Regions from separate parts of the Janthinobacterium sp. MP5059B genome, predicted to be linked through region 1. Evidence: predicted binding sites of a transcription regulator. Region 1 holds the regulator's gene; each other region holds the start of a gene.
The links. Region 1 encodes LexA, which represses DNA repair genes until DNA is damaged. Its sites were predicted from a motif close to ACTGTATNNNNATACAGT; they were not measured.
Positions count from the first base shown of each region.

Region 2: the regulator LexA is predicted to act here: its motif matches at 2,524-2,541, upstream of JAB1_RS02270 (putative DNA modification/repair radical SAM protein).
Region 3: the regulator LexA is predicted to act here: its motif matches at 2,725-2,742, upstream of imuA (translesion DNA synthesis-associated protein ImuA).

Region 1 covers NZ_LRHX01000016.1:13,897-19,148, forward strand. The annotation lists gene JAB1_RS17170 (replicative DNA helicase) at 1-1,231, opposite strand, end outside; gene rplI (50S ribosomal protein L9) at 1,367-1,822, opposite strand; gene rpsR (30S ribosomal protein S18) at 1,850-2,140, opposite strand; gene priB (primosomal replication protein N) at 2,166-2,465, opposite strand; gene rpsF (30S ribosomal protein S6) at 2,486-2,875, opposite strand; gene lexA (transcriptional repressor LexA) at 3,151-3,786, shown strand; gene JAB1_RS17200 (cystathionine gamma-synthase family protein) at 3,853-5,094, opposite strand; gene purF (amidophosphoribosyltransferase) at 5,138-5,252, opposite strand, start outside.
Region 2 covers NZ_LRHX01000003.1:73,513-78,764, forward strand. The annotation lists gene JAB1_RS02265 (RHS repeat-associated core domain-containing protein) at 1-2,344, opposite strand, end outside; gene JAB1_RS02270 (putative DNA modification/repair radical SAM protein) at 2,557-3,789, shown strand; gene JAB1_RS02275 (UdgX family uracil-DNA binding protein) at 3,786-5,249, shown strand; gene JAB1_RS02280 (bile acid:sodium symporter family protein) at 5,201-5,252, opposite strand, start outside.
Region 3 covers NZ_LRHX01000016.1:150,548-155,799, forward strand. The annotation lists gene JAB1_RS17735 (glutathione S-transferase N-terminal domain-containing protein) at 1-495, opposite strand, end outside; gene JAB1_RS17740 (DNA polymerase Y family protein) at 577-2,064, opposite strand; gene imuA (translesion DNA synthesis-associated protein ImuA) at 1,994-2,704, opposite strand; gene JAB1_RS17750 (putative Na+/H+ antiporter) at 2,909-4,174, shown strand; gene JAB1_RS17755 (GNAT family N-acetyltransferase) at 4,227-5,252, opposite strand, start outside.

The DNA of each region.
Region 1 (5,252 bases):
CCTCGTCGCGGTAAATGAACAGGATCACGTCGGCATCCTGCTCAATAGCGCCCGATTCGCGCAAGTCGGACATGACAGGACGTTTGTTCGGGCGTTGCTCCAGCGAGCGGTTCAGCTGGGACAGCGCGATCACGGGGCAACCGAGTTCTTTCGCCAGGCCTTTCAAGCCCCGTGAAATCTCGGAAATCTCCGTGGCGCGGTTGTCGCCCGGCGTATTGGCCGACATCAGCTGCAAGTAATCGACGATGATCAGGCCCAGCTTGCCGCATTGACGCGACAGGCGGCGCGAACGGGCGCGCAATTCGATCGAGTTGAGCGCCGGCGTTTCATCGATGTACAACTGCGCGTCGTTCATCTTCTGGATCGCATTCGTCAGGCGCGGCCAGTCCTCGTCGTTCAGGCGGCCCGTGCGCAGGCGGTGCTGGTCCAGCTGTCCGACGGAGCCGAGCATACGCATGGCCAGCTGGGCGCCGCCCATCTCCATCGAGAACACGGCCACGGGCAAGCCGCTGTCGATGGCCACGTTTTCGCCGATGTTGACGGAAAACGCCGTCTTGCCCATCGATGGACGGCCCGCCACGATCACCAGGTCGCCCGGCTGCAGACCGGAGGTCATGCGGTCGAGGTCGATGAAACCGGTGGGCACGCCCGTGATTTCACTCTGGTTGTCGCGGCTGTACAGTTCGTCGATGCGCTCGACCACTTGCGTCAGCAGGGGCTGGATGGCGGTCCAGCCCTGGGCGCCGCGCGCGCCTTCTTCGGCGATGGCGAAAATCTTTGACTCGGCCTCGTCAAGCATCTGCTTGACTTCCTTGCCTTGCGGGCTGAAGGCCGTGCCGGAAATATCGTCGGCGACGGTGATGAGCTTGCGCAGCACGCCGCGGTCGCGCACGATCTCGGCGTAGCGCCGGATGTTCGCGGCCGATGGCGTGTTTTGCGCCATGGCGTTCAGGTAAGCGAGTCCGCCCACATCATCGGCCTTGCCGAGCTGGGTCAGGGTTTCAAAAACAGTAATGACATCGGCTGGCTTGGAAGCGTTAACCATCTTGACGATTTGCTCGAAGATGATGCGATGGTCATAGCGATAGAAATCCTCCGCATGCATGAAGTCGGCGATGCGGTCATACGCGGCATTGTCGCGCAGCAGACCACCGATAACGGATTGTTCTGCTTCGATCGAATGCGGCGGAATACGGAGGGAATCCAGTTGCGGATCAGAGGGGGCGTTCATGGCGCGAATTATACCCGCTTCGGCGTGCTGGCAAAAATAAAGGGCTGAAATTGAGCGAAAAAAAGGCCACAAAAAAGCCGGGCGAACCCGGCTTTTCATAGTGCGGCAGCGCTTGCGGGCCAGGCCCGCAGACGATTACGCGTTCGCGTCTGGTACGACAGCGATAACAACTTCCACGACCACGTCGGTGTGCAGAGCAACCGAAACGTTGTGCTCGCCAACGATCTTCAGCGGGCCGGTAGGCATGCGGATTTGTGCTTTTTCAACAGCAAAACCTTGCTTGGTCAGCGCTTCAGCGATGTCGAAGTTGGTGACGGAACCGAACAGACGGCCATCAACACCAGCTTTTTGAGCAACTTGAACGGTCAGGCCGCTCAGTTTTTCGCCCTGGGCTTGCGATGCGGCCAGTTTGGCGGCAGCAGCTTTTTCCAGCTCGGCGCGCTTGACTTCGAATTCAGCCACAGCGGTTGCCGTAGCACGACGTGCCAGGCGTTGCGGGATCAGGAAGTTACGTGCGTAACCGTCTTTGACTTTGACGACTTCGCCGAGGTTACCGACGTTAACAACTTTTTCTAACAGAATGATTTGCATAGTTCTTCTCCAGGAATATCTGACCGATTAAGCGTGGTGCAGATCGGTGTATGGCAGCAGCGCGAGGAAGCGAGCGCGCTTGATTGCGGTGTCAACTTGGCGCTGGTAGTGCGCTTTGGTACCGGTCAGGCGTGCTGGCATGATCTTGCCGTTTTCTTGGACGAAGTCTTTCAGCGTGTCGACGTCTTTGTAGTCGACTTGCTCAACGTGAGCTGCGGTGAAGCGGCAGAACTTCTTGCGTTTGAACAACGGGTTTTGCTGTTTGCGTTTTTCTTTAAGCTTGAGCTTATTTTTGTCGAACTTTTTACCGAATGCCATGTCAGGCTCCTGTATCTAAAATGCGCTAGTCAGAATTGACTGCACTAAAATCAATGATGTGAAACACCAAACTCTTGCTGTTGCGGCTCTTCCTGGCCAGGAAACCCGTGAACTGATATACCCCGCCCAAGCTTGCCTGACTGAACCTGCCTGAAATTTCGCCAGCGGCTAGCGCGGCAACATCAAACTCGGTCAAACGGGCAATCCCTGCTTCCATCTGCTGCGAACTGTGTTGCAATACTGCATTCACAATCGGCAGCCCTGCCGGGGTATAGCGCAATATTTCGCGCTCGGCAATGATGGCGGTTACTTGTAGCTGGTTCAGCGCACGATCCTGGTCAAGAATTAAGCTGCTGCTGCGGCTGGAGCGGCTGCTGGTGCTTCGGTGCGGTGGCTTTTGGCCGCGTCTTCGCGTTGTACCGATTTCATCATCGGCGAAGGAGCTGTTTCAGCTTTCTTCATTTTAACGGTCAGGTGACGCAACACGGCATCATTGAATTTGAATGCTGTTTCCAACTCGACCAGGGTCTCGTTGTCGCATTCGATGTTCAGGCAGATGTAGTGTGCTTTAGGCAGCTTTTGGATCGAGTAAGCCATTTGACGGCGGCCCCAATCTTCCACGCGGTGAACCGAACCGCCGCGGGTGGTTACGCTGGCTTTGTAGCGTTCGATCATCGCGGGCACTTGCTCGCTTTGGTCCGGATGGACGATAAAGACTATTTCATAATGACGCATGCAAACTCCTTCAGGTCGGATTGATAATCGCCCACCCCGGCGTCAAGACGGGTGTGGGAAGGTCAGCCGAAGATTATAACCGCCTTTTGCAAACGTTTCAATCATTCCTTCCACAAGCGCCCGAAAAGCCCGCGCGCCGCCGTGCTTTCCGCCCCTGGACAAGTATTTCTTGCGAAATTCGCCTAAAACACGGAAATCCCCTTGCATAGTGGGCGATACTGTACAAAAATACAGACTGTTCATATAGACAGCATTTTAGTATGCACCCACCGCTCATGATCAAGCTGACAGCACGACAAGAACAAATCCTGAACCTGATCAAGGACGCGATTGAAAACACGGGCTTTCCTCCCACCCGTGCCGAAATCGCCAATGAACTGGGTTTCAAATCGGCCAACGCGGCCGAAGAGCATTTGCAGGCCCTGGCCCGCAAGGGCGCGATCGAGATTTCTCCCGGCACCTCGCGCGGCATCCGCCTGATCGGCGCAGCCGCTGAAGCCCTGCCATCGAAACTGCCGGCAGCGCTGCTGATGTCGCTGCCCCTGATCGGCCGGGTGGCGGCAGGCTCGCCCATCCTGGCGCAGGAAAACCTGGAAGCGAGCTACAACGTGGACCCCGCCCTGTTTTCTGCCAAGCCCGACTTCCTGCTGAAGGTGCGCGGCTGGTCCATGCGCGACGCCGGCATCATGGATGGCGATTTACTGGCCGTCAAGAAGGTCGATAGCGCCAAGAATGGCCAGATCGTCGTCGCCCGCATCGGCGACGAAGTCACCGTCAAGCGCTACAAGAAAACGGGTTCCGTCATCGAATTGCTGCCGGAAAACCCCGACTTCAAGGTCATTACCGTATCGCCGGAAGATGAATTCGCCCTGGAAGGTTTGGCGGTAGGCTTGATGCGCAGCTGGCATTGAACCACCGCATGTAAAAAGGGCCGCAACAGCATGACTGTTGCGGCCCTTTTTTATTTCCCAGGCGTTTTATGCATCCAGGGCGCTACGGAAATCCTCGAGCAAGTCCGCCTCATCCTCGATACCGACGGAGACGCGGATCAGGGATTCGGCGATGCCCATGCTGGCGCGGCGCTCGGCGCCCATCTCGTAAAAGATCGTGTGGGCGACGGGAATGACCAGGGTGCGGGTGTCGCCGAGATTGCTCGCTGGAATGGCAAGATTGAGACGATTGAGGAAATCGAAGCAATCGATGCCATCCTTCAGCTCGAAGCTGAACAGCGAGCCATAGCTGCGGAACAAATCCGTCGCCAGCGCGTGCTGCGGATGCGAGGCCAGGCCCGGGTAATGCACGGCCGCTACCCGCGGGTCGGCGGCCAGCATGGTGGCCAGCGCCAGGGCGTTCGAGCAGGTGCGGTCCATGCGCAAGGCCATGGTTTCCGCGCCGACGGCGATATGGTGCGCCGCCTCCGGACCCAGGGATGCGCCGAAATCGCGCAAGGCCTTGGCGCGGATTTGCGCGATGCCCCACTGCGCCGGCGCCGCCTTCTTGTAATTGTCGAAAATGTTCGGATACTGCGTCCAGTCGAACACGCCCGTGTCCGTCAAGCTGCCGCCCAGGGCATTGCCGTGGCCGCCGATGGATTTTGTCAGCGCATTGACCACCAGACCCGCGCCCACGGCTTTCGGGCGGAACAGGTAGGGCGTCGTCATGGTGTTGTCGACGATGTACAAAATGCCGCGTTCCTTGCACAACGCGCCGATCTTCGCCAGGTCGGCGATCTGCGTGCGCGGATTGGCGATGGTTTCGACAAACACGATGCGCGTTTGCGGCGTGATGGCGGCGGCCACATTGGCCACGTCCGTGGCGTCGACGAACGACACGGCGACGCCCTGCCCCGTCACCGTTTGCCACAGGCTGTTGGTGTTGCCAAACAAAAAGGCCGACGACACGACATGGTCGCCGGCGCGCAAGAGCGCCTGCACCACGGCGCCGATGGCGCCCATGCCGGTGGCGAAGCACAGCGTGGCGACGCCGTCTTCCATCTTGTTGACCTTGTCTTCCAGCGCGGAGACGGTCGGATTGCCCTGGCGGCCGTAGCGGAAGCCGGGCTCCTTGCCCTGGAACACGGAAGCGAGCTGGCGCGCATCGCCGTAGCCGAAGGCAACGGAAGTATGCACGGGCTTGTGCAGGGAACCGTGCTCGATGCCCTTGCGGCGGTCGTTATGCAGGATGGTGGTGGTAAAGCCGTAGTTTTTTTTATCGTTCATGATCGCGGAGCAAAAAAAGCCCGGCGCTAGCCGGGCAAGATAATTACGCTTCTGTTGTCGCCAGGTTCAGGTTCAGCTGGGAACGCGGCGTATCTTCGGGCGCTGCCGCCTTCGGATGGTGGCGCGCATACTCCAGGCGGTCCAGGTATTCCTGCGAC
Region 2 (5,252 bases), on a different contig from region 1:
CCGTATCTGGACTGACGATGCTGGTCACCTGCCCAAAACCATTATAGGTATAACGCGTTTGCAAGGGGCGCGGATCAGTCACCGATGCCAGCCTGCCTTCGGCATCATAGCCCCTTACGGTTACCCCGCCATCGGCCGCGGTCATCTTGACGAGACGATTCGCGGCGTCATACGCATATGAGGTCGAGCGGCCAGCCGCATCGGTAACGCTCACGAGATTGCCATTGTGATCGTATCGTTTGTCGAGACGCTGACTATTATTACCGAGCTCACTATACGGACGGCCCAAGGAATCCATTTCCATCGTGGCGCTCATCTCACCGGCAGCAACCGGGACTGGCACGCCAGCACTCACCTCCGCATGATGCAGGGCAGAACTCACACGCACGCTGTTGTCGGGAACATTCACCGCAATATGCGTGAATTCCCCCAGCGCATTGCCGACATATTCGACCCGGCCGCCGGCAGTGTATTGATACTGCGTCATGCTGCCGTCTGGATAACTGATGGAACGCACCAGGTCGCCCGCATGATAGGCAAGATGCGTCGTCTGGCTGCCATTGAGCGTCGTTGCCAGTAGGCGGCCCATGTCATCGTAAGCATAGGTACTGGCGACACCATTGCTGTCGGTATAGCTCGATGGGCGCCCCATGCCGTCATGGCCTGCCCACGCTTGCTGGTGGCCCAGCGGATTCGTCATGCCAGTCAGGTTGCCGCGCGTGTCGTAGTCATAGCGCGTGACTGCGGCGCCACCAGGCAGGCTGCGCGATACTGTCCAGCTCGACATGGTGCTGTTCGGATAAAACGTGTACGTGTGCACGAATTTCTTTTGCTTGCCGGTCTTCAGATCATCCCAGGTTTCGCTCTCGAGCTTTCCCGACGGGGCCCACGCATGGTAGTAGGTATAGCTGACGCGCAAGTAGGCTACGTTGCCCGCATTGCGGTATTCGGTCTTCTCAATTTCATTCCCATTCCAGCTATGCACGACCGTCTGCGCCGCGCCCGTGCCTGCCGCCGTCGTCTGGCTCAGCAGGCGGCCGCCGGCGTCATAGCTGTAGTCCGTCTTGTTGCCATTCCAGTCCAGCGTATAGTCGACGTAGCCGTTGGCGTCATACGCGGTGCTGGCGGCCGCCGCGGCGCACGTCGCCGTGCCGGCGCGGGAAACCGATGTCGGCTTCAGCTCGCCACCGATCAGGGCAAACTTGTGGGTGGTCGCTTGTTGACGCGCATCGGTCACCGTCGTTTGATTGGCGCCATAGACGAACGTCTCGCGCTCCTCTCCACCCTCGAGGCCGCTCTCGCTGACCCGGCCATCGGCGAAATACGCATAGCGGCCATGGCGCTGCCCATTGATGCTGATCCCCGTCAACAAAACGGGATTGGCCGTCTCGTAGTGATACTCGCGTACCTCCTGGCTGGCTGGCGCCGTGACCTTGGCGAGCATGCCGCTGGCATGGTATTCATAATTCCAATCATTGCCCGCCGGATCACGCACGCGGCTCACCTTGCCATTGCCGCCCCAGGTGAACTGGATCAGCTGGCCGCTGCTGTTGCTGACACTGGCAAGCTGGTTGGGATTGGCGCCGTACTGGAAATTGAGTTGCGCGCTAGCACCTTCCATGATGGAGACGATGGCACCCACTTTATTATAGGTATACGTATTGCCATTGGCCCACAGGACCCATCCCATTCCCGGCGTGTAGACCATTTCTCCCCTGCGCGCCGATTTTCCTGACAGGTATAAGTAAGAACCGGCTTTCGGGTCCAAGGTGGAGGGGAACTCGTTTTCCCCGACAAATTGATAATTGGTCGTGCTGCCGGTGGGATCGGTCACCGTCACGGAACGGGGTATGCATCGCCCCGTTCCCGTATTGCCGCAATTCGGTTCATTCAACCTGGGCACATCCACGTTGGACAGCCACTGTGGTCCGAACAGGGTGCCGACCGCATGCTTGCTGCGATAGGTTCGCTTCAGCCCCAGGCCGTACAGGCCCAAGGACTGGAAATCCACCTCAGGCTTGATCTTCTCGCCGGTGGCAATGACCACCGGATGCGCCGTCATGGCACCGCAGCGATTGATATTCGTATTGGCATTCGATGGCGCGGCATCGGTATTGGCGGGGCCTGGCGTGCCGGCACCGCGCGAAGGACGGTTGTAGAGGTCGAACATGTCGCCGGGCCAGCGGCAAAATACACCGCTCATGGCAACGCAGTCTTCATAGGCCTGCCGTTCCCGCTCGGCGGTAACGGTGATCGTGGGCATGGTGTAGCTTTGTGCAAACGGACTCTGGAAGAAGAGGATGAGGAATACTAAAACGAGTTTTTTCTGGAATAGGCTGAACATGAGAGTGAATCGGAGGTATTTTTGGCTAAGCGTCTCAAAGAATGAAACGCCAGCTAACATTGACATGTTAGCACTATATTTCATTGCTTATACGTAATGTCCTTACCGTTTTCAGGCCATTCTTCCATATTCAAAAGACACGGCCCTTTGCAGGCAATGTCGCTGCACATTCCTGATATACTGTATATAAACACAGTATATCGGGGTGAGCCATGGAATTGACGGACAAGCTGGAAATCCTGGCCGATGCGGCCAAGTACGACGCGTCCTGCGCCAGCAGCGGCGCGCCCAAACGCGATTCCATCGGCAAGGACGGCTTTGGCGCCACCTCGGGCATGGGCATTTGCCACAGCTATACGCCGGACGGGCGCTGCGTCTCGCTGCTCAAGATCCTGCTGACGAATTACTGCCTGTACGATTGCCAGTACTGCGTCAACCGTCGCAGCTCGAACGTGCCGCGCGCGCGGTTTACGGTGGCCGAGGTGGTCAAGCTGACGGCCGACTTTTACCTGCGCAACTATATCGACGGCCTGTTCCTCAGTTCCGGCATCATCCAGTCGGCCGACTATACGATGGAGCAGCTGGTGCAGGTGGCGCGCGAGTTGCGCGAGGTGCACCAGTTCCGCGGCTATATCCATCTGAAGACCATCCCCGACGCCGATCCCGCCCTGATCGCGCAGGCGGGCCGCTATGCCGACCGGCTCAGCGTGAATATCGAACTGCCGACGCAGGACAGCGTGCAAAAGCTGGCGCCAGAAAAAAGCGTGCATACGATTAAGCTGGCCATGGGCGCCATCCGCCGCAAGCTCGATGAGAAAGCGGAAGAACCGCGCGCGCCGCGTTTCGCGCCGGCCGGGCAAAGCACGCAAATGATCGTCGGCGCCGACGCCAGCGACGACCAGCAAATCCTCTCCACGGCCGAGACCCTGTACGGCAGCTACAAGCTCAAGCGCGTGTACTACTCGGCGTTCAGTCCCATCCCCGACAGCCCGAAAAGCGTGCCGCTGGCGCCGCCGCCCATGCTGCGCGAACACCGGCTGTACCAGGCCGACTTTTTACTGCGCAGCTATGGTTTCCAGGCCAGCGAACTGCTGCCCGCCACGGGCGGCAACCTGGCGCTCGATATCGATCCGAAACTGGCGTGGGCGCTGGCGCACCGCGAACATTTTCCGCTGGACTTGAACCGCGCGGCGCAGCACATGATCGCCCGCGTGCCCGGCATCGGCCTGCGCAACGCGCAGCGCATCGTCGACCTGCGCCAGTTGCGGCAAGTGCGCTACGCTGACCTGTCGCGCCTGCGCTGCAGCATGAAGAAAATCGCCCCCTTCATCATCACGGCCGACTACTTTCCCGCGCGCGACACCACCGCCTCGGAACACCTGCGCCGCGCCATGGCGGAAGCGCCGCAGCAGATGAATTTGTGGCCTGAGCTGCAGGCCGCATGAGTACGGTGGTGCGGCTGGCCCAATCGTTCGACGAGTGGCGCGCGGCCGCGCGCGAACTGATCGCGCGCGGCGTGCCACCTGCCGACGTTGCCTGGCAGTCACAGCCTGGTGATGGCGACCTGTTTTCCTCGACGCCAGATGCGACGGATACCAGCGCGCCACTGCTGCGCCTGCCCCGTTCCCTGGTGGAATTGCTGGAAAGCGCCGCCTGTTTCAACGTGCATGACCGCTGGGCATTCCTGTACCAGGTGCTCTGGCGCTGGCAGCTGGGCCAGCATGACGTGATGTCGCCGGCCGACGCGGACGGCGCGCGCCTGCATGCCATGGCCAAGGCCGTGCACCGCGAAGAGCACGACATGCATGCGTATGTGCGCTTCCGCGAGCGGGCGGAAAGCGAGGGCGCGCCCCGCTTCGTGGCCTGGTTCGAGCCCACGCACGACGTGCTGCCGCAGGTGGCGCGCCACTTCGCCCGCCGCATGGGAGCCAACAGCTGGATGATCGCCACGCCGACCGCCAGCATGCTGTGGGATGGCACGACCTTGCACGCGGGACCGGCCCTGCTGCGCGGCGCGGCCGATATCGACGATGCGGGCGAAGCCCTGTGGCTGACTTACTACCGCAGCATCTTCAATCCCGCGCGCGTCAATGCCGGCCTGCTGCGCAGCCATATCCCCTCGCGTTTCTGGAAGAATTTGCCGGAAGGCGCCATCGTGCCCGCCATGCTCAGCGGCGCCGCCAACGGCGAACGGCGCACGGGCCAGACGGCCAGCGTGGGCCAGCGCAGCGGCGCGACCATGATCCCGGTCTCCGCCGAGCGCGCCCAGCCCCCGCGCGACCTGCCCACCACCCTGGACCAATGCCGCCGCTGCGCGCTGTGGCAGCACGCCACGCAAGCCGTGCCCGGCACGGGGCCTTCTCAGGCGCGCATCATGCTGGTGGGTGAGCAGCCGGGCGACCAGGAAGACCTGGCAGGCTTGCCGTTCGTGGGCCCGGCCGGCGCGCTGCTGGACCAGGCGCTGCAGGAAGCGGGCATGGCACGCGACAGTATTTACCTGACCAATGCCGTCAAGCATTTCAAGTGGGAACCTCGTGGCAAGCGCCGCCTGCACAAGACGCCAGCGCAGCGCGAGATCCTCGCCTGCCATGGCTGGCTGGAACAGGAATTGGCCAGCGTGAAACCGCAAGTGATCGTGGCGCTGGGCAGCACGGCATTGAAGTCCATCCTGCAGGACGGCGCGGCAAGCATGACGCCGCTGGTCGGCACGCCCATCCGGCACGATGGACGCTGGGTGGTCGCCGTATATCACCCCTCGTATGTGCTGCGCGCGCCGGATGAGGGGAGCCGGCGGCAGGCTTACGAAGTGATCGTGGCGGGGTTGCGGCAGGCGCTGCTGCTAGGGCAGGATAGCCATCACAGCGTTGAAGCAGGCACTTCCTGCCCCTCATCGCGCCGCGCATAGCGT
Region 3 (5,252 bases), 140 kb from region 1:
CTCGAGCACGCCCAGCAGGCGCTTGGCCTCGCCGATATAGCGTTCCAGCGGCCGCTTGTCCTCGTAATCCTTGCCGGCGAATTTATGGAAGAAGCCCACCTGGCCAAACATGGGGCCGATACCGCCCATCTGGAACATCAGCCACTGTATCGTTTCATAGCGCAGGCCTGCGTCCTGGGGGATGAACTTGCCCGTCTTTTCGGCCAGGTACAGCAGGATGGCGCCCGACTCGAACAGGGCCAGCGGCTTGCCATCGGGACCGTCCGGGTCAAGGATGGCGGGAATCTTGTTGTTCGGATTGAGGGACAGGAAGGCGGGCGACAGCTGGTCATTCTGCTCGAAGCTGACCAGGTGCGGCTCGTACGCCAGGCCCAGTTCTTCCAGCAGGATCGAAACCTTGATGCCGTTCGGCGTGGGCAGCGAGTACAGCTGCAGGCGCTCGGGGTGCCGGGCAGGCCATTTTTGGGTGATGGGGAAGTCGGAAAGCTGTGTCATGGATATCCTTCATTTCAATTAAAGATGCGGCGCCGGGCAGCCAGTATAGCCAAGCATGGCAGTTTCAGCAGGACAACGCATTCAGCCAAACAAGCCATGCAAGAACCAGCGCGGCGCGGCATCTTCTCCGCTGCCGGCGATGCGTTCACGGTAAACCCAATAGTGGGCATGGTCGAGGCCTTCGGCGATGAAGTAATCGCGCGCTTGCGACTGGCCCCACCAGCCCGCTTCGATGCGCTCGGCAACAGACACCATTTTCAGGGGCGAGCCATAGAATGGCCGGTGCTCGCGCATCAGGAGGGCGATGGGCTGGGCCAGCAGCCAGCCGGGACGGGGCATGCCGGGCAAGCCGGGCGGCAAGTCCGGCACCGCGTTTCTGCCGCCGGCCTTGGCAGGCAGCGGCAGCCACTGGTTGGCCGCCTCGGGACGGTAATCGGCGCGCGGCGCGGCCTGCAAGACATTGTCCGTGCCCAGGCGCGCCACCAGCAATTCCATCAAGCGCTGGCGCTCTTGCGGCGTGCCGCCCGGCTCTGGAAACAGGGTGTCGCTGGGCGGCGCCATCGGCTGCACCTGCAGCGCTTCCAGCGTGAGGCCGATCACGGGCGCGTCCAGCACCAGCTGCGCCAGGCGTTCCTTGAGCAGGCGCACCAGGTGCTCGTCGCGCCAGACGGCCTCGCCAAGGGCCAGGTCGATGACGGTGGGCGCACGCGCCACCCGGCCCCGCTCGTGCGCCAGCAACAATTGGATGCGCTCGACGGCAAATTGCCGCGCGCACAGCCAGCCCGTCATTTGCTGCAGCAGCCGGCGCGCGCCGAACAGCAGCGCGTCGGCGTGCTCCACGCGGTCGAACAGTTCCAGGCTGGCGCGGAACGTGGGCGGCGCTTCGAGCCACAGGTACAGTTCCGTGCCGTGGCCATGCGCATCGTCGAGCATGTCGAGCAAGGCCCCGCCGCAGCGGCGCTGCAAGCCGGGCCGGGGCAAATGGCGCAACTGCCCCAGGGTGCGGCAGCCGATGCCGTCCAGCCATTCCAGCCAGGGGCGCGCGGGCGGCAGCAAGGCGCACGGCAGGCGGTCGAGGCGACGCACCAGGCTGGCCATGCTCAATGTCCGGCCCCGGCGCGTCGCGGCGCGCGCCAGCAGCCAGGCGCCGCGCGCCGTGGGGGCGCACGACAGCTGGGCCGTGTAGCCGAGCGCGCGCAAGCTGGCCGCGATTTGCCGGCACAGGGCGCGCACGCCGCCGAACAGGCGCAGGCTGGCGCCCGCATCGACGAGCAGGGTCGCTTCCTCGCCCTGCGCCACCAGCGGCGAATATTGCAGCAGCGCCAGCGCCACCGCTTGCAGCGCTTGCGCTTCCAGTTCGGGAGAGCGTTCGTGCAGGCGCGCCTGTGGTGCCAGCATCAGCGCGCCGGCGCGGCGCATGCCCGGCCGGATGCCGGCTGCCCGCGCCAGCGACGACACGGCCATCACTTGCTCCTGCTCCAGCACCACGCCGAGGCTGTCAACCGACCAGCGCGGGCAAAACACTTCGAGCGGGAGCCGGGGCAGGCACAGGCCGATCCAGAGTCGCATGGCGTAGCAGTAATGAAGGAGGTTGCAGGGGCAGGAACAGGGGCGCGTCGCGCTGCGGTCCCCGGCGCTTGATGAAGCCGATCTCGATGCCGCCGGCGGCCGGACGCACGGACAGGCGCAGCGGCGCCGGCGACGCATCCTGCGCGCCGTGCAGCGGGCGCAGCATGCAGAACAGGGTGTTTCCGGACTGCGCGGCCAGGTGCAGCCGGCGCAGGCTGTCGGCGCGCACATGCGGCTGCCAGAACAGCAAGGCGCCGCAACTACCGCTGCGCAAGATATTTTCCGCCGCCCACAAGGCATCCTTGCTGCTGGCGCTCTTTAACCACAGCAATTGCGACGGCGCCAGCCCCTGCGCGGCCAAGGCCAGCGCCTGCGGCGGATGGGGTGGTTGCAGCAGCACGATGGGCAAGCCCGGCAGCTGCGCCAGCGCGGGCGCCAGCAGCCGCAATTCGCCGCTGCCCGGCTGCTGCACCAGCAGATCGATGAGGCTGCCGCTGGGCCAGCCGCCGCCGGGCAACTGCGCGGACAGGGCGGCAAAGCCCGTATCCAGGCAGCGCGTGGCGCCCTGCCCCAGCTGCGATGCGCGCCACAGGGACGGGTGCAAGGCTTCCGGCGAGGCCATCAATTCGGAATGTTGCATAATTGAATATGAAGATAAATACTGTATGCATATACAGTACTATCCAGTCCCGCTTTTGGCAAGACTTATCTGCGCCGCAGCTCCCCGGGGCCGTCCCGCCACGTCCGAAAAACACCGTTTTTCACATCGATTGCTGTACCATAAGCACTCTCCTTACCGCTCGGCAATGCATCGGGCGGCTTCCTCCGTCCAAAGGAAACGCATTTGACCACCATCCAAATCATCAGCGCCATCGTCTTCGGGCTTGCGCTCATCCACACCTTCGCCGCCAAGTCGTTTGAAACCTTGTCGCGCCGCCACCCCCGCCATGCGGGCCTGCTGCATTTGCTGGGCGAAGTGGAAGTCGTGTTCGGCTTCTGGGCCTTCATCCTGATCATCATCATGGCCTTTGTCTCGGGCGGCGATGCGGCCATCGAGTATGCCGAGTCGCGCCATTACACGGAGCCGCTGTTCGTCTTTGTCGTCATGGTCGTGGCTGCCTCGCGCCCCGTGCTCGACGCCGTGCAGCGCCTGTTGAAAGGCGTGGCGCGCGTGATGCCGCTGCGCACGGAACTGGCCCTCGTCTGGCTGGGCCTGGCGCTTGTGCCCCTGACGGGTTCGTTGATCACGGAACCGGCCGCCATGACCCTGGCCGCGCTGATGCTGGCACCGCAAATCTTCCGCCCGGGCATCCCTGAATGGCTGAAATACGGCGCGCTGGGCGTGCTGTTCGTCAACGTTTCCATCGGCGGCACGCTCACCTCGTACGCGGCGCCGCCCGTGCTGATGGTGGCCACCACGTGGAACTGGGATAGCGCCTACATGGCCACCCACTTCGGCTGGAAGGCGGCCATCGCCGTCCTCGTCAACGCGACGGGCGTGAGCATTTTGCTGCGCAAATACCTGCACAGCAACACCTCCGACATCAAGCCGAAGGCCGGTGAAGTGGAAGCGCCAAAAGTGCCGCTGGCCGTCAGCCTGGTGCACATGATCGTGCTGGCCGGCGTCGTCGCCCTGGCGCACCATCCCGTGCTGTTCATCGGCCTGTTCCTGTTCTTCCTCGGCTTCGTGCAGGCGTATGAGCGCTATCAAAGCCCGCTGATCCTGAAAGAGGGTTTATTGGTCGGCTTCTTCCTCGGCGGCCTGGTGGTACTGGGCGGCATGCAGCAATGGTGGCTGCAGCCCATCGTTTCCAGCCTGAAACCGCTGGCCCTGTTCTTCGGCGCCCTGGGCTTGACGGCCATTACCGACAATGCGGCCCTCACTTACCTCGGTTCGCTGATCGTCGGCATGACGGACGAAGCGAAATACATGCTGATGGCCGGCGCCGTGGCCGGCGGCGGCCTGACCGTCATCGCCAATGCGCCGAACCCGGCCGGCGTGGCCCTGCTGCGCCGAGGCTTCAAGGATGAATCGATCGGCGCCGTCGGTTTGCTGGCCGGCGCCCTGCTGCCGACGGCCGTGGCGGGCCTGGCCTTCCTGGCCCTGTAAGCCTCATCACGGGGCGGCTGCCGGCCGCCCCTGCTGCCTTCAATTTCCCTCTTCAGTTTCCTTCATACACGAGGAAATGCAGCCGGTCATAGAACAGGCTGTAGGCATAGTCGAACGTGCCCACGCTGCGAAAACCCTTGTGCAGATACACTTGCAGCGCTTCGCTTTTTTCCCATACCGTCAAGGTGATGCGCGCACAGCCCTTGCGGCTGGCCAGGTCGCGGATTTCATGGAACATCTGCCGGAATAGGCCCTGCCCCCGGTATTTTTCGTCGATGGCCAGGCTGCTGACGAAACAGTCGTCGGTGCGCGCATGCGCGAGTACGAATGCGTCATAGGCATCGTCGAGCGCCTTCATGTCGTCCCGGTAATACGAGACGGCGCCGCAGGCCTGGAACTCGGCCATCGTGGCGGCCGTGAAGAAGCCGATGAAACGCCCGTCTTCGTCGTGCAGGCCGTGGATGTGCTGCAGATACGGGTCGATATTCTGCCGCCGCTGCAATTCGACGAACTGCAGATTGAGTTTATTGCCGAACGAACAGTATTCGAGATAGCTGGTGGCAAACAGCAGTTTCGCCATGCGGTTCTTCGTCTCATCGCCCAGCAGTTCACCTGGCACCAGCTTGAGCGGCGCATGCGACAGTAGGCCCGCCTGCGTCTCGTCGCCGGACGGGACGGCATCGCTGGCGGCCGGCATGCGGCTGCCGTGGCGGCCCACGGTCGGGCGCCAGAAATCGCCAGCGGCAATATGCCGCGAACGGTGGGCCAGCAGGTAGCGGCAAAAGACGCCATTCACGCGATCGAGCTGCGGGTCGTCCGACAGCACCGAGTAATAGTGAAAATGGTCGATGTCCGCCCGCAGCTGGGCCGCATACGCCATGCGCGGCACTTCCTCGATATCGAACACATCGACGATGTCGGGCAGGCTCAAAGGATCGTCGAGTTGCCAGCCGATTTCGTCGAGCCTGGCGACGCAGCGCGCATACGCGCGCCGTTCCTCGTCACTGAGGGGAATGTGCACGTCGGTAATGATATCGTCCAGCAAGCGCATGCCGCGGATGCCGCCCGCCACCGCTTC